One region of the Paenibacillus sp. OAE614 genome, then DNA from elsewhere that is predicted to be linked to it. Evidence: riboswitches for the same ligand, from Rfam matches in the RefSeq annotation. Region 1 holds a riboswitch; each other region holds the start of a gene.
The links. Region 1 has a riboswitch for cyclic di-AMP ahead of ABIE48_RS05510 (alpha/beta fold hydrolase). Riboswitches for the same ligand answer to the same signal wherever they lie in the genome.
Positions count from the first base shown of each region.

Region 2: another riboswitch for cyclic di-AMP. It lies ahead of ABIE48_RS23845 (TrkH family potassium uptake protein); the one in region 1 lies ahead of ABIE48_RS05510 (alpha/beta fold hydrolase).
Region 3: another riboswitch for cyclic di-AMP. It lies ahead of ABIE48_RS01640 (hypothetical protein); the one in region 1 lies ahead of ABIE48_RS05510 (alpha/beta fold hydrolase).

Region 1 covers NZ_JBEPOD010000001.1:1,093,000-1,097,298, reverse strand. Annotated here, with positions in the region: gene ABIE48_RS05525 (DinB family protein) at 1-182, opposite strand, end outside; gene csaA (chaperone CsaA) at 213-542, opposite strand; gene ABIE48_RS05515 (SDR family NAD(P)-dependent oxidoreductase) at 821-1,666, shown strand; gene ABIE48_RS05510 (alpha/beta fold hydrolase) at 1,829-2,644, opposite strand; cyclic di-AMP (ydaO/yuaA leader) riboswitch at 2,828-2,992, opposite strand; cyclic di-AMP (ydaO/yuaA leader) riboswitch at 3,080-3,267, opposite strand; gene ABIE48_RS05505 (hypothetical protein) at 3,752-4,299, shown strand, end outside.
Region 2 covers NZ_JBEPOD010000001.1:5,159,280-5,163,578, reverse strand. Annotated here, with positions in the region: gene uvrC (excinuclease ABC subunit UvrC) at 1-115, shown strand, start outside; gene ABIE48_RS23850 (CPBP family intramembrane glutamic endopeptidase) at 84-1,778, opposite strand; cyclic di-AMP (ydaO/yuaA leader) riboswitch at 2,037-2,181, shown strand; gene ABIE48_RS23845 (TrkH family potassium uptake protein) at 2,249-3,589, shown strand; gene ABIE48_RS23840 (potassium channel family protein) at 3,676-4,299, shown strand, end outside.
Region 3 covers NZ_JBEPOD010000001.1:307,317-311,615, reverse strand. Annotated here, with positions in the region: gene kdpA (potassium-transporting ATPase subunit KdpA) at 1-1,177, opposite strand, end outside; gene kdpF (K(+)-transporting ATPase subunit F) at 1,247-1,324, opposite strand; gene ABIE48_RS01640 (hypothetical protein) at 1,466-1,855, opposite strand; cyclic di-AMP (ydaO/yuaA leader) riboswitch at 1,993-2,165, opposite strand; cyclic di-AMP (ydaO/yuaA leader) riboswitch at 2,288-2,500, opposite strand; gene ABIE48_RS01635 (glutathione peroxidase) at 2,811-3,305, shown strand; tRNA gene ABIE48_RS01630 (tRNA-Leu) at 3,450-3,532, opposite strand; gene ABIE48_RS01625 (urease accessory UreF family protein) at 3,783-4,299, shown strand, end outside.

The DNA.
Region 1 (4,299 bases):
TTCAAGCTCCATTTGCCGGGCGCATAGCGGTAGTTCCCCTTTTCTTCCGTCAGTGCAGAATAAAACGCGGTCGTCCGGTTCAGAGACCCGTTCAGAATCTCCTCGAGGTTCCCCTCAGGTACGAGAGAGACATACTTGGCGAAACCTTCGTTGTAGTCTTCCTTCGTTGGGCGCAGAATCATCGGTATCCATCCTTTCGTTTTGTAAAATGTTCAAGCAATGGGCGTGCCGTTGCCGACAGGCACATCAGGGGCCAGCAGCACCACATCGCCCTCTTCCGGAACTCCGCCAAGAACGAGCACTTCCGATTTATATCCGGCAATCCGTCGCACGGGAAAATTTACGACGGCGGCCACCTGGCGGCCGACCAGCTGCTCGGGGGTATACCTTCTCGTAATCTGGGCCGAGGAACGCTTGACTCCAAGCTCCCCGAAATCAATGCTCAGCTTGATCGCCGGCTTGCGTGCCTCCGGAAAAGGCTCCGCCTTGACCACCGTTCCGATGCGGATGTCCAGCTTCATCAAATCTTCGATGGTTGCCACAACTTTTCCTCCTTCTTATGCCATGATTATATCTCTCCATTATATCCCTGCCTGTCAATGGCACAAGCACTTTCACCAACCTAAAAAAAGGCTGCACACCGCAGCCCAGATTCCCATAACGTATTTTATCGATATAGCCGCAAATAAGAAATTAGCCATATGCCTAACTCTCAAGCGTGCCTTTTCAATTATTGCAAAAATCAATCGTTCATCCTCAAATACGACAGTTAATGACGTTTTACTTTAGTATGATGAAATAAATAACTGTGAAGGAGTAGATGAACTTGAAGAGACTCGCTGGGAAAATCGCTCTCGTCACCGGAGGAAGCCGGGGGGCAGGACGTGGGATTGCCGTTGAGCTTGGGAAAGCCGGAGCAGTAGTTTATGTATCCGGAAGAAGTTTACGAGGTACGACTACACACGGTTTTCCAGGCAGCATCGATGAAACTGTGGAGGAGATTCGAAGTCATGGAGGAGAGGCGTACGCATGTCGTTGCGATCATACCCGTGATGAGGATACACAAGCTTTGATCGAGAGAATCCGACAGGAACAAGGACGGCTCCATATCCTAGTGAATAATGTCTGGGGACTGCATGACTTGGAAGTGAATTTACAATCCGGACCATTCTGGGAATATCCGCTGAACATGTGGGATGCTATGTTTCAGAATGGAGTACGCCCACAAATAGCGACAAACCATTATGCGATCCCGCTTATGCTGGAAGCTGATTCTGGATTGATCGTACATACCACATTTCAGGATCAGGATAAGTATTTAGGAACTTTCTATTACGACCTCGCCAAGAATGCAATTAACCGCTCAGTGCTCGGATTAGCTCATGATCTCAAAAGCACTGAAATAACCGTGGTAGCGGTCTCCCCTGGCTGGATGAGAACAGAACTGGTATTAAGGAACTTCGGTACAGATGAAGATCATTGGAAAGAGGTTGAAGCTTTGAAACACACGGAGTCGCCGTACTACGTAGGGCGAGCGGTGTCAGCCCTAGCTGGGGATGATGAAGTGAAACTGAAAAACGGACTGGTACTACAAGTTGGTGATCTTGCCCAGGAATACGGATTCACCGATATTGATGGACGGTTCATCCCACCCTTTTTAATATAATCTGTCTCATTGAAAAAACGAATACTCGCTAGAGCTGAGTTAACCGCCTTCTTATCGGGCGGTTAACTTGCTACCTAATACAGCGAGTAGATCGTTTGAGTGAAGGCCAGTGCGATTCAAGATGCGATTTTCTTTCCAGGAGGCAAATCCCATGACCGCGGGCTATCCTCCATAGGCTTCCCGAGTCCGGTAAATATGCTGGTCCATCAAAAAGTTCAGCAGCATGCGGTTGAATGCATGGGGCTGGCACAAATGGGTCGGATACATCGCATCCTCGATCGTCGCCAGCTGCACATGCCGGAACAGGGTGGCCGCCCGCTGCATTTGCTTGACGAACCACTCGCTTTGGCTGCCTGCGACGCACAGTACAGGCATCGGCAGCCGCGCCAAATTGGCGGGCATCTCCATACGCAGCAGCTCCATGCGCTGCTTGATCGACTCTGTCGGCCGCTTGTGGTACAGCTCCTTGCGCAGGATGCTGTAGACCGGTCTCCACCGGTTATACGTCACCCGCAGCGACCGGAGGAAAAACTCCGCAGGCAAATAATAAGACAGCCAACTGCACGCCTCGCAAATATTCAGCAAATGGTTCTTTTTCCCGAAGCATCCCGCGAAGTAGCTGTCTACGAGCACCAGAGCGCTGACCCGGTCCGGATGAAGGGCGGCAAACGTCTGGGCGAGCACGCTTCCGCTGGAACAGCCGACCAGCGTCGCCTGCGAAATATGCAGCTTATTGAGCAGCTCGCACAGATCGCTGCATTGGGTTTCCATAATGTGCCCGACCTCCACGTCAAGCTTCCCCGAATTGCCGTAACCGCGGAGGTCCAGCACGATTACCTTCGCCCGCTTGCTGAAATATTCGACCTGGGGCTCAAACATATGATGGGACGACAAATGCCCGTGAATGAACACGATGGGCGTGCCGCTGCCGTGAATTTCATAATATAACGTGGTTCCGTTTACTTGTATCTGGGGCACTTCATGTTCTCCTCTCTCCCACATAACCTGTTTTCTCTATTTGTACAAAATTGCGGGCGCCGCCCGCTTGGGAATCAATGCTTCTCCTTTTTTAAACAACAAAAAAGAAGCACCGGAAAGAGGACACTCTTCCATGCTTCCAAATCCAAGGCTGAATAAGCCTTGCCATCTGCATGAATAACAGCTGCCTCTCTTAACACGCTTGCGTGGTTAGCTGACGGATTCGGGCCAAAGAGTAGCCCTACTCATCACTTTCGAGATTCACCCCATATGGCCGCAGCGGATGCTGCAGACACGACCGGTTCCCCCGCTTTCCGCCCTCCGGCGGAAATTCAGCGAATAGACATATTCCATGTACACGTTTCATCCTTCAAAATGAGCGCACAGAAAAACACAGAGCAGATACCCTGTGTTGATGCGTCAAATCACAGTTTCCTCCGCTCTCAACTACGCTTACGAGGTTAGCTGACGGATTCGGGCCGTGAGAGTAGCCCTACGGAAACAGGCGTTATCCTGCCTCCGATTCACCCCTGCAAGCCGCAAGCCCCAGCATAAAGCTCCGTGGGACGAGGACTGCGATTGGTTCCCCCGCTTTTCATCGGAAAATTCAGCGTTCATCAAGTCGCAAATCTTACTCTATTGGATGATGAAATGAATATACGCCTGGGACGGCGAACTGTAAAGCAGGGAAACGATACGATTCCCTGCTTTATTTGGGGATCTGATGGGAAAACGGGTCCTAATCCGTAGGAATCATTGTTTTACGGCCTTTCCTACCGCTTTCCTTAGCTTTGCTGGATAACTGAAGGCGGGAAGCCATTCAAATGGCTGAACCCGCCCATTGGATCGGAAAATAGTGCCGGAATAGGGCTGAAGCCGCTAGGCTGAAAAAAAGCGGCTTTTTGCCGGAATTTTGGACTTTGCACTGGAAAGATGCTGGTTTTGATCTAAAAAAATCCGCCTCGTCTTCTTGCCAAAGATATCCCTTGGACGTATGATTCGGATAGTTTACCAATCGGACACATGTATAGAACCCTACTGGCCGTGACGATCCGGAACAAGACGGCAGGGAGTAACCATGAAATCACGGTCAAGGAGGATGTCACGATGAACCGGGCTTTGATTCCCACCATCGAACTGTTTGAAATCGTTCTTCCAAGGTACCAGCACCACAGCCTGGGCTGGCTGGAAAACTGCCGGATCGGCATTTTAAAGCTGCCTTACTCCGGAGAGGAAGGGCTTGCCGAGGGTCTGCTGTGCTCAGGCAAGCAAGCCTTCGATCTGGTACGGTGGGGCTGCCGCCTGCGCTATATTTGCGGCCTGACGCTGGAAGAGGCCATCACCGCGACGGCCATGCACATTCTGAAGCATCCGGACCACAATCAGTACCCGCTCGCGCTGATGGCGCTGCTTGATGTCAGATCACGCCTGGAGCAGCATACCGCGCGCACAACAGCCGAACACATAGGAAGATCCCTTGATGCCGGCCTTCTCGAGCTGAACCGTACGGCTTACGCCGAAGGAGCCGCAGCATCGCTGCGCATCGGGGGAGGAACGTCGCTTGCGATCTCCGGCCTGACGGCTGACCTTGATACGGAAGTCCAGGCGAAAGCTCCCGTCAACCGCCTCCCGCTGCTCGGCCGGGAGTTCCCGAC
Region 2 (4,299 bases), 4.1 Mb from region 1:
TTTTGGCTCGCTCAAAAAAATAAAAGAGGCCCGGATTGAAGACTTCCGGCCTCTCTCGATCGGCGACAAGCTCGCCGGACAAATTATAGCAGCCCTTCAGGAGGAGGAGTCGTAGCATACGGCTTCTCCTTCTTTTTGCCGTAAAACAGGTAAATGACCCAGGCGACGATAAACGGCATGACGCAGGTGACCACGCCCGCCAAAATGTTCGTCAGATCCCCCATGCTGAACAAGCTGAAGCTCATCAGGATGCTGTCGAACACGACGTGGGCGAACATGACCGCGATGTAGCCGTGACGCAGGAAGATCAAGCTGAACAGGAGACCGATGAACAGGAGCTCGATCGGACGAGTGTATATCGGGTAGATCGGGTACAGCGTATGGCCGAAGGCCCAAATCAGCGTCGGAATGACGCAGGCGACAAATGTGTTTCTTACGATTTTCTTCAGCATCGGTATGCCGAACAGGCGGTACACGGCTTCCTCGGAGATGCCGGCCATCCAGGCCATGATCGGCAGCATCCACGGATACAGCATGTTATACGGGGACTGCGAGGCGTCCGTCGTGGACCAGCTGTGGATCGTCCGGTCCAGGACGAGATAGATCACCGACTGCGCCCCCATCAGGATAAACGCCCACAAATACCCGGTGAACATGCTGTGGAGCACGTAACGCCCGTATCCAGGCTCTTTGGCGCGGGCCCAGGCGTTGTAACCGGCTTTGCGCCATAGTCCGTCCCCGCCGACCAGGGAGAAATACAGGAGCACCGTCATCGCTATGCTCAGGATCACCTGAACGACCATGGCCGCGATTATCCCGAACTGGGAGAAGCCTTCCGCTTCCAGCACCGGCAGCATGTTATAAGTCGTCAGCAATGAGACAACAAAATAAAACAAAGACAAAAACAGCCCGCGGGCAAAGGAGGTGTACCGCCGCGTCAGCGCACTGTAAATGATGGCGAGAATGCCGAGCACGATCGTAAACAGTCCGTATCCCAGCATGGTCAGCATCGTGGCGCTTTTGGTCTGCTTCTCTACATAAGCCGTATGAGCGGATGGGACCGAAAATCCAGGGAGGAAGGAGTGAAGCTCCCCATCCTCAAAGGCAAACTTGAATTCCAGCTGCGATTCCCCGATGTGCGAGGAGGAGTCGGTATAGATCAATCCGGGCTCATCCTTGCCGCTCGATACTTTCAAGGAGCTTGTGCTGTAGCCCAGCTTCTGCAGCCAGGACGAGGCGATTTCCTCTTTATCCTCCAGCGTCATGTTCCCTTCCACAATTCTCAGTTTCTGCTTGCGCATGGTTTCGTTCGATTCAGCCATCGCGGCAGCATACTTGGAGTACGGAGGCGTGATGGAGAACCCGACCACCTTGCCCGTGTTCATATGTACGTCTACATTGACATATCCCTGATCGCTCGACTCGGGCAGCCGGACCCGGAACACGTCATAAGGATACTTCGGTTCGTATTTCTTGTTATATTCGTTAAGAAGCTTCTCTCTGGATAAATAACCGTAAAGGTCCGATTCCGACTGGTACGTGACGAGCGGTTCGGCGGCAATGCCTGTTTGAATATTCAACCGGTCCGAGGCAAACGCTTTGGCGGCTGCTTCCGCCTCCGATTTGCTGATGACCTTGGTCGTTTGCCCCTCTAGCGTCTCCGAGCTCGTCTGCGGAAACACTTGTACAAAAAAGAATAAAATAAGGCCGATGACCCCCAAAATGCCCAGCCATTTATAATTGGCCCTGATTTCCAGCGGCTGGTTTAACCGGTCCATGAAATCCCCCCTTGAATGTGATAAAGATACCATTCCCCCCAATACAGTACGGTAAACATAACATAGAAGATTCGCCCAAAACCAGTATACCCTGAAAATAGTGGTGAAAAAACGATGAAAATCAAGGAAAGCCATCGAAAAGAGAAGATAACCGCAGGCCGTGTCCACCTGCATTGCGAATCAGGCTGTTTTCCATCCAATTCATCAGAAAAAGGCCTTTGTGAAGTCCTACAATAAAGATTATAATTTTGATGCAAATGAATAAGAACGCCGAATTTCCAAGTGAAAACGGGGGAACCAATTTTTTGGGGTGAATTTCGTTGGGACGGTTTAGTCCGCGAATAGGGCAACCTGTGCATGCCCGAATCCGTCAGCTAACCTCGTAGGCGTCGTGCATGCAGGAGCCAAACCGAAAGGCATTGGATTTCCGATGCTTTTTTTCTTTTGACTTTTTTAAAGAGGTGAATGTATTGATTGGTAAATGGAAGTGGTTCCGGCTGGCCCCTCCGCAAGTATTAACGCTCGGTTTTGCGGCCATTATTTTGATCGGAGCCATACTGCTCACCTTGCCGATTTCGAACACGACGGGTAAGCCGCTGAATTTTATGGATGCCTTGTTTACGGCAACCTCGGCGACCTGCGTGACCGGTTTGGTTGTCAAAGATACGGGGCTGTATTTCAGCACGTTCGGTCAAGTCGTCATCATGCTGCTGATCCAGATCGGCGGGCTCGGTTTTATGACGATGGCCACGCTGATCGCTCTGGTGTTCAAGCGCCGGATTTCGCTCCGGGACCGGCTCCTGCTGCAGGAAGCGATGAATCAGAACACGATGGAAGGCATCGTCCGCCTGATTCGGAAAGTGATATTTTTTTCGTTGAGTATCGAAGGCTGCGGAGCGTTACTGCTCGCCATCCGGTGGTCGTTCGATATGCCTCTTGGAAAAGCGATCTATTTTGGAATATTTCATGGCGTGTCCATGTTCAATAATGCGGGATTTGACCTGTTCGGCCATTTTAACAGCCTGACGGGATTTGTATACGACCCGCTCGTCAATTTTGTGGTGATGTTTCTGATCGTATCCGGCGGCATCGGCTTTATCGTCATGTCCGATCTGGTGGATTACCAGGTACACCGGAAACTGTCGCTCCACACCAAAGTGGTGCTGTCCATGACCGGTGCTCTGATTGTGGTCGGAGCGGTCGTCATCTTTATCTTTGAATTCACGAATCCCAAGACGCTTGGTTCGCTGAATTGGGGCGGTAAAATTCTCGCCTCCCTGTTCCAGTCGGTTACGCCGAGGACGGCTGGGGCGAATACGCTGGACCTGGCAGGCATGCGCCAGGCGTCGCAATTTTTTACGATCATTCTGATGTTTATCGGCGCTTCGCCGGGATCCACCGGGGGTGGGATCAAGACCACGACGTTCACCATCCTTGTCGGTGCGGTGATTGCAATGATCCGAGGGCGTGATGACATCGTCATCTACCGTTACCGTCTGGCGCAGGAGCGAATTTTTAAAGCGTTGACCATTACGTTCCTGGCCTTGTTCCTGGTGGTCGGCGTATCCATGGTTCTGTCTACGACGGAAGACAGCAGCTTTTTGATGATCCTGTACGAGACGACGTCGGCTTTCGGCACGGTTGGACTGACCCTTGGGTTGACGCCGCATTTGTCCCTGATCGGGAAAATCCTGATCTGTCTGACGATGTTTGCCGGCCGTCTTGGACCATTGACCTTCGCTTATGCGCTCGGTCCTAAGAAAGGCAAGGAGCTGTACCGCCATCCCGAAGGCAAGATCATTATTGGGTAACGGACTTGGGTGATTCAAAGTTTCGATTTTGTCATAAGAACCATATATAGAACCAACATTAAGGGATAAGGAGCATCTGGAGAGAAATGAAAACACAGCAGTTTGTCGTCATCGGTTTGGGGCGGTTCGGTTCAAGCCTGGCCATGGAGCTTATGGATTTGGGGTATGAGGTGCTTGGGGTGGACATCAATGAAGAAGTGGTAGATGATATGAGCGAGCATCTGACCCACGCCGTGGTGGCGGATGCAACCGATGAGGAGGTTCTCAAATCGCTGGGAATCCGCAATTTTGACTGCGGGATCGTAGCGATCGGGGACGATATCCAGATGAGCATCCTGGCCGCAATCCTGCTGAAGGAACTCGGCGTTCAGACCGTGGTGGCGAAGGCCATCTCCATGCTGCACGGCAAAGCCTTGTCTAAGCTGGGCGTGGATCGGGTAATCTTTCCGGAGCGGGATATGGGCATCCGGGTGGCGCACCAGCTCGTGACGCCGAATTTGCTGGATTACATCGAGCTGTCCAAAGATTACAGCATCGTGGAGATGACCGTACCGCAATGCCTGAACGGAAAGACGCTCAGCGAAGTCAATACGAGAGCACGGTACGGATGCAGCATTGTTGCGCTCCACCGTACCGAGGGAGTCATCGTTGCTCCGACGGCGATGGACCAGCTGCATACGGGCGACATCATGGTCATCATCGGCTCCAAC
Region 3 (4,299 bases), 790 kb from region 1:
TAAATACGCCGAGGATCGCATACATGATCATATTGACGAAGCCGACCCCCTTGCCGCCGAACACGACGTTCAGCATCATTTCGGCCAAGGGCGCAAGTCCTCCCAGCGGCGTCAGCGTATCATGCATGTTGTTGACCGACCCCGTCGTAGCGGCGGTGGTGACGGTTGTGAACAACGCGGACTGCGCGATACCAAAGCGCACCTCCTTGCCTTCCATGCTGCCGGCCGAGCTGTTGATTCCCAATTGGTTGATCAGCGGGTTGCCGGCTTTTTCCGAGAAATACGTCAGGCACAGGAACGCTACGAACAGCGTCATCATGACGCTGAAAATCATCCAGCCCTGCTTCTTGTTCCGGGCGAACCGTCCGAACGTGTAAGGCAGTGACGCCGAAATCGTCCACATGCTGAGAATTTCGATCACGTTGGTCAGCGGGCTCGGGTTCTCGAACGGATGGGCCGAGTTGACGCCGAAGAAACCTCCCCCGTTCGTTCCGAGGTGCTTGATCGATTCCAGCGAGGCTACAGGACCCAGCGGAATCTGCTGCACGCCGCCACCCAGCGTTTGCACGGCCCGCATCGGCTCCAGCGTCTGCGGCACTTTGAGCCCGACCAGCACCAGGGTCACGATGAGAGCGAGCGGCACGAACAGGCGGACATGCGCCTTGATAAAATCCTCGAAGAAGTTCCCGAGTCCCTCACCCCTGCGGGTGATGCCGCGCATAAAAGCAATCGCGATAGCCAGGCCCGAAGCGGCCGAGGTAAACATCATCATCGTGATGACGATCATTTGGCCAAAATAAGACATGCCGCTCTCTCCGCTGTAATGCTGGAGGTTCGTGTTCGTCATAAAGCTGATGACCGTGTTGAAGGACAGGCTCGCCTCCATATTGCCGATGCCGCTCGGGTTGCCCGGAAGGCCGCCCATCGTTCGGAGCAATATATAGCTGATCGCTACCAGAAAAATATTGGTTGCGATCATGCTGAGCGCGTACTTTTTCCAATTCATGCTGCCCCGCTGCTTCAGCCCGATGATCCGGTATAGAACTCTTTCCACGCCGCTGAAGATCCGGTCCGTCCGATTCGGTTCATTGGAGAACATATGATATACGTAAGTGCCTACCGGCTTCACGAGCAGCAGGAGCACGAAAATCACGATACAAATTTGCAAAATATCCAAGGTTGGCTTCCCCCTCTTACGAGCATGTTCTGCTTTGGCCCCTTGAGGCTTACAGATTTAAAATACCGGTCAAAATTTTTCCGGATGGATCAAGGCGTAAACCAAATAGATAAAGACAAGCACGGCGAATGCCCCAACGACGATCATTGGTCTTTGCCCCCTTCTTCCACCACTCGGCCGCACCAATGAAGAAATAACAAGAACACGCCATAGGTGGCAGCGAGTGCAAGTATCATATATACATCCATCATCGTTTCCGGTCTCTCCTTTGCATGGTTAGAATCATCTTTATTTCAGTAAAAATCCGACTTCGCCGTTTAAGGTATAAATGATGTGATCGGCACCAAGCCCCCGGTAAATGCCGGGTGAGCTGCCCCTCTGCGTAATGACATATACCGGTTCCGACGTCCAGGGACGGCAGATTTGCAAATAGCGGCAGGTCAAGTTGAGGCTGCTTTCAAACAGAAAGATTTTGCCGACCTCCATTTCGGGCACCACCCAATACTCCGCTTGATTCGTATTCAGCCGGATGATCCGCTGCACCCCCATCTTTCTCAAGAGGCGCTCCTCCTGAGCGCTGTTGGTCAGAACGGCAAAGGGCCTTTTCCAATACATCAGCAGCTTGATAAAATTGCGTCCCGCCTCGTTCGGCGCGGTCACGATGACGACGTTGTCCATTTCAAAGGCTCCTCCTGTGCGGCAGCCGCAAATACGCAAAAGAAGCCGCAGGGAAAGAAGGACCTTTCCCGCGGCTTCTTGAATGTAGACGAATATGAATAGGATCGTCCTTTATTCAAAATGCGCACGACAAGTGCTGCCTCTCCCGTTACGCTGACGAGGTTAGCTGTCGGATTCGGGCGTGAGAGTCGCCCTACCTTCCGGTACTTGCCGTACCGGAAAGATTCACCCCGGCGGCTTCCGTTCCAGGCGGCCGCTGTGGTTCCCCCGCTCCCGGCCGTTTCCGGCCGAAATTAAGCGTTATTGATAATTGTATGTGATTGTGATGAATGCTCTCTTTTGTTCCAGTAAGCTAAAAAAGGGTAAAAAAAACACAGAGGCCAGCTGATCCCCCTGTGATCCGAAAGTTTATTCGGGTCGCAAGTTTCATCATTCCTCTCTCAAACGACGCTTACGAGGTTAGCTGACGGATTCGAGCGGTGAGAGTCGCTCTACCCGGCCGGATATCCATGGCATCCGTAGCCGGGATTCACCCCTGCGGCTGGCAGCAGACCCCCGACTCTCACACCGGTTCGCTGCTCCATGGCACGCGTTTGGTTCCCCCGATTTCCGCGCTTTTTTGCGGAAACTCAGCGATTAGTAATGGAAACTGTATTGAATACGCTCTGAATCATACACCCGCTCCTTCCAAGCTGTAAAGGCAGTCTAAAAATCATGAACCGCGAATTTTGGAACATTCAGGACCTTATTAGCGCTTACATTTTGGCTTTTTGACTTCTACCTCTTCCATGCTCCCGATTTGGCGCATTTATGGAAACCAGGTCATTCCGGGACACCGGCTCGCAGGAATATCCGCATTGACATTACAGTTCAATCGTTTAAAATTAAATTGTGCGCTTGGTAAATGCTTCGGCTGGATGATGATTCATAGCAGCACAAAAGGAGGAGGATGGCAGTGAGCGTCTATGATTTTCAAGTGAACACGCTGCGCGGCAAAGAGGTATCGTTAAAGGAATATGAAGGTGACGTGCTGCTGATCGTGAACACGGCCAGCAAATGCGGATTTACGCCGCAGTTTCGCGGGCTGCAGGAGCTGTACGACGAATTCCGCGACCATCATTTTCAAATTCTCGGTTTTCCGAGCAACCAGTTTGCCAATCAGGAGCCAGGTACCAGCGAGGAGATCGGCGAATTCTGCCAGATGAATTACGGGGTCACGTTCCCGATGTTTGAGAAGATCGACGTCAAGGGCAGCAACGCCCATCCACTGTTTCAATACCTTACCCGGGAAGCGCCGGGCGTGCTCGGATCAAAAGCGGTCAAGTGGAACTTTACCAAGTTCCTGGTCGATTCCAAGGGAAGGGTCATCAAGCGTTACGCGCCCAAAACGACACCCGACAAAATCGAAAACGACATCCGCAAGCTGCTTGAATCCGGAAAAAGCGAATAGGCAAATCAGCCCCACAAAATAACGCTACTTGCTGCGATCCGAATTCACTTGCTTTGCGGGACCCCGAAATATACGAAAATGCAATAAGCAAAAAAAAAAGCTTCCCTGGATTTCTCCAAGGAAGCTTCTTTCTGTGTTCATAGATGCGGTAGAGAGGACTCGAACCTCCACGGGCGTACGCCCACTACCCCCTCAAGATAGCGTGTCTGCCATTCCACCACTACCGCATATCCAAAGTTCATTTAGCGAACTTTTTTATTATACACAAAATCATCCGAATTGTAAAGGGAAATGCATCAGAACACCAATTATGTAATATTACATAACACATTAAACAACAAAAACAGTGATTGAGTCGCCCTAACATTGACAAATCATTATATTCATGTAATATTAACTTACAAATAATAATGATCGATGATTATACTTTGCAATTCACGTAATGTTTTTTACCACAAAAATATGGAGGTGACCGTGTTGAACGACAAAAGCACCAAACTGCTCGATTACGTGCAAACGCTGGATAACGACTTGTCGGTTGGAGGCTTCATCCATGTGTTCGACCTCCAAACCCGGATTGCAGAAGGGCGCATCCAGAACCAGGAAGAGCTGGAAGGATTCATCCTTCATCCGATGATGAATCGCTTGGTCCGCCAAGACGGCGCGGCCATTCTGGCGATTTACGCAGCTGCCGACCAACGGGATATCCGTCAGATCGCCCGAATTGACCGGTATATCCTCGGAAGAATCGCTGCACATGAAAATGATGAAGCGGTGCGCCAACGGGGAAGAAGACTTTTGAAACTGGCCCAGGCCCTGTACCCCTGGCTCAATCTGAAGGTTCTTGACGAACTCGCGCAGAAGGAGCTGTCTCCCGTCTGCCTGGCCACGACGCATGCCTATGTCAACTATCAGCTCGGGTCCAGCCGCGACCACACCGTTTATGGCTATATGCAATCTGCGGTCTGCACATGCATCCAGCTCGCTGCCCGCT